One region of the Laedolimicola sp. genome, then DNA from elsewhere that is predicted to be linked to it. Evidence: predicted binding sites of a transcription regulator. Region 1 holds the regulator's gene; the other holds the start of a gene.
What was found. The regulator NrdR, encoded in region 1, represses ribonucleotide reductase genes. The targets are predictions, from matches to a motif close to CACAANATNTTGTG.

Region 1 (3,417 bases):
GAACTCCATGATCTGATATACGTTGCCTTCAATCTCAAGTGTAACGCCGTTTCTAAAATCTCCTGCTGAAATCATATTAAAATTTCCTCCTAATGTCTTAAGCGCAGCCTTCTGCGCATGAAAATTGAACTTGTAACTGCTCGCACACAATTACCTAAATTGTATTCTATAATAAAACTTCGGCTTTTTCAAGCCTTTTTCTGCGCACAGCCTATATTTCTATCAATTCCTTCGGCGAATGAGTCAAATTGCGGACGCCATTTTCTGTGAGAACCACCATATCCTCGATGCGGACGCCGCCGAAATCCGGGATATAGATGCCCGGCTCCACGGTCTCAACCATGCCCGCCTGCAGCACATGCCCGTCCTTCGGGGACAGGGCCGGCTTCTCATGAATCTCCAGTCCCACGGAATGCCCCAGGGAATGACCGAAATACTCTCCGTAGCCTGCTTTCGCAATCACGTCCCTGGCCAGCTTATCGCCCTCGGCGCAGGTCATGCCCGGGCGCAGGCCTTTTAATGCAGTCAACTGTGCCTTCAGCACCACGTTGTAGACCTCTTTTTGTCGCTCGCTTGCTTTTCCAATGACCACGGTACGGGTCATATCTGAACAATAACCATGATATTTACAGCCGAAATCCATGGTCACAAAGTCGCCTGCTTCCAGCCTTTTCTCTGAAGGGACCGCATGGGGCATGGCGGAATGGTAACCGGACGCCACAATGGTATCGAAGCTGGTTCCCTCTGCTCCGTGGCTTCGCATATAATATTCCAGTTTCGCTGCGATTTCCAATTCCGTAACGCCTGCTTTCAGTTCACCCAGAATATAGGAAAATGCCGCGTCGCCGATGCTTTCCGCCTTCTCCATCCACTGAAGCTCCTGCTCATTTTTCATCACCCGAAGCTCCGACAGGCTGTCTCCCAGCATCACCCAGTGCTCCGGCCCAAAACCAGACTTCTTCCAGAGGCTGTTCCAGGTACCGTAAAGCATGGCATTCTCCTCGAAGCCGACGCGCCCTGCGCCGTCTTCCCGCAGCAATTCACCCAGCATGACGCCATAGCTTCGCTCCCGGCTCATGGTCCAAACCGCGCAGTCCTTCCCTTCCTCTTCCGCCTGCAGGGTATAGCGGCTGTCTGTCAGAATCACTTTCCGCTCCGGAGTCAGGTACAGATAACTCTCCGTGCCTGCAAAACCGCTGATATAGCGGATATTAGCTGGAGAGGATACAAGCGCCGCGTCCACATTTTTTTCCTTTAAAAGCTCCAATATCTTCTCTGCTGTCATTTCTTTGCTTCCCTTCTTTTATAGAAAAACAGCACAATCTTTTCCAGATAGCGCTTCAACACAATCTGAATCTCCTCATGGGGATCGATGGGTTTTGTGAGAATCGAGTACATGCCCGTCCGGTTGGCCCCCCATACATCGGTGAAAAGCTGGTCGCCGACAAACAATGTATTGGTCTTATCTGTACCCATGCGGAGCATGCCCTCCTCGTAGCCCCTCCGGCTTGGCTTGTCCGCTTTGTATACAAAGGGCGTCTCCATGGCGTCCGCGAAAGGACGCACCCGGGGTTCCTTGTTATTGGAAATGAGACAGGTGGCAAAGCCCATCTCGTGAAGCCGCTGAAAGAGCTCCACGCTCTGTGCGGTAGCGGGAGCTCCATGAGGTACCAGGGTATTGTCCACATCAAACAGGATGCCGCGGAAGCCCCTGCGATACAGACCTTCAAAATCAATTCCATAGGTGGAATCTACATATTCTTTCGGGTAAAATGCCTGAAACAAAATCATTTCTCCTAACTCATTTACTTATCTAACATCTTTTTCAGCTCGCTTAAGAAGGTATTTACATCCTTAAACTCCCTGTATACAGAGGCAAAGCGCACGTAGGCCACGGAATCCAGATCCTTTAAGCGATCCATGACCATCTCGCCGATGACAGAGCTTGGAATCTCCCGCTCCTCCCGGTTGAAAATATCACTCTCGATGCCGTCTATCATGGCATTGATGTTCTTTAAGGGCACCGGCCGCTTGTGGCAGGCTCTTAAGATACCGTCCTCAATCTTACTTCTGTCATAATGCTCCCGGTTGTTATCCTTCTTTATTACCATGACCGGAATCGTCTCGATCTTCTCATAGGTGGTAAACCGCTTGCCGCATGCGTCGCAGAGACGGCGGCGGCGGATTGAGCTGTTGTCGTCTGCCGGTCTTGAATCAATCACGCGTGTATTTTCCTGACTGCAAAATGGGCACTTCATTCCATTATCCTCCGGTTTTTTGATGGTTCCAGTATAGTACATCTTCTGGTTTTATGTCAATCATTGTCATAGGAAATGATAAGAAATCGCCGTAAAAAGATTTTTAAGCTTCTGCACATCTCCGTTTCTATTGCATAAAATAATTTAAGAAACTTTCTTCCAGGAGCATCTCATGACCTTCTGCGAACTGCGTGAAAAAGATGTGATTAATATCCATGACTGCAAGCGCCTGGGCTGTGTATCCGATCTGGTCTTTGATCCCAAAAACGGCTGTATCCTGGCGTTACTTACCACCACCAGCGAAAAGCTCTGGGGCTTCCTGGGGAAAGAAAATGAGTGTGAGATTCCCTGGTGTAAGATCCGGCAAATCGGGCCGGACATTATATTGGTTGATATAGATGAAAAGCTGCATAGACAGCCATAAAGAATGGCCGCAAAAAGGAACTGTATCCAAGTTCTATTCCAGTTCCTTTTGTACGCTTTCGCTATTCATTTTCACATTGGCTACTTTCTCTTTACCCCATGGGAATCTCCTTCGGCACCCAGATCCGGCTGCCCTCGTCGATGCCCGGCTGGGTCATCCGCACCCGGATGGTTCCGTCCGGAAACTCATAATTTACCCATACATCGCCGCCATCCGCGTCTTCCGTCTTCCCTATGCCGCCGGACACATGCAAGGTTGTCTCCAATGCCTTCGCCGGTGTAGAAAATGCTTCCCCATAATAAGACGGATAGGACTCTGCCACATCGTTCTGCACCAGATAGGAAGCAAAGCTGGAATCCAGATCCGCCGTTTCGTCCGTGGGCTTCAGATAATCCGGCTGCCACATCCGGTAAGCCTCCTCAAATTCTGCAGCACTGGTGATATCATCGTAATATTTCGTTTTCCAGGCCGTCACACGGTAGGTATCCCCGTTCTTTTCCAGTGTAATATAATCTTTCCAGGACCACCACAAAGGATCGCTGGTCATGGACGGATAGGTAATCTCCGCATCCGCGCTGCCGTCTCCAATGCTCAGGCTGATGGTCGGGCCGTCTGCCGGAAATGGGCTGGATACGCCCATGGTCTTGGTCCCGTCTTCCAGCACCTGGATACCCAGGTCGTCACTGTGCTGCAGCACCGGACTCAACAATTCCCAGACGGTATCCGCGTCCCGAT
Region 2 (3,417 bases), on a different contig from region 1:
GCTCGTGACGGCACTGGAGAGCCCGGTGACAAAGCTCCATACGGTCGTCGAAGATCTCCCAGAACTTATTCAGATCGCCTTCGGCGGAAAGTCCGATATCTACCAGATTTACCGTAACCACGCCCTGATTAAAGCGGCCGTAGTACTTCGGCTTGCCGTTCTCATCCACATAGGGGGTCAGGAAGCTGCGGCAGCCCATGCAGGTGTAGCAGTGGCCCTCGCCGTTCTTGTCCACTTTGTTCTGGAACATGATTTTCTCGGAAATATAATCCGGAACCATGCGCTTGGCGGTACATTTGGCAGCCAGCTTCGTCAGATAGTAGTAGGGGTCCTCGTCGTGGATATTGTCATCCTCCAGCACGTAGATCAGCTTCGGGAAGGCCGGGGTGATCCAGACGCCCTTTTCATTTTTCACGCCCTGATAACGCTGGCGCAGAGTCTCTTCTATAATAAGAGCCAGATCCTTCTTTTCCTGTTCGTTCTTTGCTTCGTTCAGATACATGAAGACGGTGACGAAAGGAGCCTGTCCGTTGGTGGTCATCAGCGTGACAACCTGATACTGAATCATCTGTACGCCGTTTTTAACCTCTTCCCGCAGACGCTTCTCGGTAATGAAATCGATCTCCTCCTGGGTCACAGCCTCGCGGATGGAGTGCAGCTCATCGGCCACCTGACGGCGGATCTTCTTCCGGCTGATATCCACGAAGGGAGCCAGATGGGTCAGGGAAATACTCTGGCCGCCGTACTGACAGGAAGCTACCTGGGCAATGATCTGTGTGGCGATGTTGCAGGCAGTGGAGAAGCTGTGGGGCTTCTCGATAAGAGTACCGCTGATAACGGTACCATTCTGCAGCATATCCTCCAGATTGACCAGATCACAGTTGTGCATATGCTGGGCAAAATAATCCGCGTCGTGAAAATGGATGATGCCCTCCTGATGGGCCTCCACGATATCCGGCGGAAGCAGAATACGGCGGGTGATATCCTTGCTGACCTCGCCTGCCATATAGTCGCGCTGTACGCTGTTGACAGTGGGGTTCTTATTGGAATTCTCCTGCTTGACTTCCTCATTATTACATTCAATCAGGCTTAAGATCTGCTCGTCCGTGGTGTTGGACTTCCGCACCAGGGCGCGGGTATAGCGGTAGGTGATGTACTGTCTCGCCACGTCAAAGGCGCGCTGATTCATGATCTGATCCTCGACCATATCCTGAATTTCCTCCACGCTTAAGGAACGCTTGATATTCAGCGCCGCGCTCTCCACGTCTTCGGCGATTCGCTTAATCTGAACCGGGGTCATCCGGGCGCTGGGAACGACGCTGTCATTGGCCTTGGAGACCGCAACGACGATCTTGTGAGGATCAAATTCAACCTCTGCTCCGCTTCGTTTAATGATTTTCATGTGCTACACTCCCTCTATGATAAAAATTGTAATCAAAATTAGCGACAAGTTTATTGTAACAAGATATAGTAGTGGTGTCAATGATGATTTACTATATATTGTTGTATACATGCGTGAAAATATACAGGAATTCTTTGCTATTTACACATTCTTTCTGGAAATAACAGAAAGTTTATGGTATGATGCAAGAGCATAAGGGCTTTGCGAAAAAAGAAGACTGACAAAAGGAGACAAAGGCAGAAAATGAGGTTTGCCTACGAGATAAAAAACGGGTGCGCGGTGGTGCGCCGCTGTTATGATTTTGGAAATGAGGCGGAAATTCCGTCCGAAATTGACGGCCATCCGGTGACGGAACTGGGAGCCTATGCTTTTTCCGCCCATATGGATCGGGAACAGTTTTGGCATGAGCTTGGAAATAGAACTGTAAAAATATGGAATCCCGAAACGGGAGAACAGGAAGTATCCGAACCGGATGCGGAGACGGTCCCGGGGCTTCAGGGGATGCAGGTGGAAACAGTCCGCCTGCCGGAGGGCCTTCGTAAAATCGGAGCGTATGCCTTCTATAATTGTAACGCACTATCGGAGCTACATTTCCACAGCAGTCTGAAAGATTTGGGGGCGGGCCTGTTTACCGGCTGTCACCATCTGCGGCGGCTGAATGTGACGTTGGATGAGACGGAAACATCCTGCCTGAAGGAAATTCTCATTGAGGTGCCGGAAAAAATGGCCGTCACAGTAGAAGGACAGCTCCGGGCGAAGCTTTTGTTTCCGGAATTCTTTGAGGAGAGCGTGGAGAACACCCCGGCCCGGATTCTCATGACCCACATGCACGGCAGCGGTATGAATTTCCGCAACAGCTTCTATATGAAGAAACTGGATTTCCGGGCCTACGATGCCTGCTACTATATGGCGAAGGCGGAAGAAGATTTTGATACGGTATTGGAAATGACCCTGGACCGGCTTCAGTACCCGGTGGGTCTGTCGGAGGATCGCCGGGAGGATTATGAGAGCTGGCTTAACGGACATCTTGTGCAGGCCTTTGAAAAGGCAGTGGAGCATCGGGATCTGGACACGCTCATGTGGCTGACCGAACACGGAAAACCGGATGATGGCCTGCTTTCACAGACGGCCATCGCGGCGGCGGACGGATTTCCGGAGGGCGTGGCGTATCTGCAGGATCGACTGGGCGCTTCAGGGCATACAAAAAAACAGTCGTTCCTGGATCGGTTTGAGCTGTAGGAGGGCATCATGATAAAAAGCGCGATATTGGAAGAGCAAAAGGCGCAGTTGAAAAAGGAGGAGCTGGCGGCCCGGATCCTGAACCAGTCCAGAAACGAGCTGTATCTGAAGCTGCGCTATCTGGATCTGGCTCTGGGCAATCTGGCCCTGGCCCCGGGCACGGCGTCGCCAGCCGGAACCGATGGCGGAGCGCTGTACTATTTCCCGGATGGGCTGCTGTCACTCTATGAGCAGCGGGGGCGGGCGGCCTGCACCAGGCTCTATCTGCATGGAATTCTTCATTGCCTGTTCTGCCATCCCTTTGATCGGAAAGGGCGGGATGAGAGACTGTGGAACCTGGCCTGCGACGTGGCTACGGAAGCCCTGATTGATAGCCTCTATCTGAAATGCGTCCATATTTCCTCAGGAGCATTCCGGAAAAGTGTGTATGCGAGACTGCGGGAAAAGCTGCCGGTGCTGACTGCGGAAGGAATTTATAAATTTATAGAGGAAACGCTTGTGGAGGCGGAAATCAGCCGCTGGCAGATGGAGTTCCGGCTGGACGACCACAGTCTCTGGGAGCAGGATTCGAAGAACGGCCCGAAAAATCCGAATTCCAACCGGAAAAAATGGGATGATATCCGGGAACGGATGGAGACAGAGGTGATGCTTTTCTCCAACGAGGCCTCGGAGGGGGAAGGTGAGCTGAAGGAGCAGCTGCGGGTCAGCAACCGCTCCCGTTATGACTACAAGGAATTCCTGCGAAAATTTACGGTGCTCCATGAGGAGATGCAGAT

Region 2: a site for NrdR is predicted at 1,460-1,473, ahead of nrdD (anaerobic ribonucleoside-triphosphate reductase). Genes of this name have one in related genera too.

What each region holds. Positions count from the first base shown of each region.
Region 1 is NZ_JBOKYU010000044.1:2,641-6,057, reverse strand. Features, by position in the region: gene efp (elongation factor P) at 1-75, opposite strand, end outside; gene ACTRC3_RS09765 (M24 family metallopeptidase) at 212-1,285, opposite strand; gene ACTRC3_RS09760 (YqeG family HAD IIIA-type phosphatase) at 1,282-1,785, opposite strand; gene nrdR (transcriptional regulator NrdR) at 1,806-2,258, opposite strand; gene ACTRC3_RS09750 (PRC-barrel domain-containing protein) at 2,431-2,682, shown strand; gene ACTRC3_RS09745 (M56 family metallopeptidase) at 2,774-3,417, opposite strand, start outside.
Region 2 is NZ_JBOKYU010000022.1:33,278-36,694, reverse strand. Features, by position in the region: gene nrdD (anaerobic ribonucleoside-triphosphate reductase) at 1-1,402, opposite strand, end outside; gene ACTRC3_RS06925 (leucine-rich repeat protein) at 1,646-2,641, shown strand; gene ACTRC3_RS06920 (vWA domain-containing protein) at 2,651-3,417, shown strand, end outside.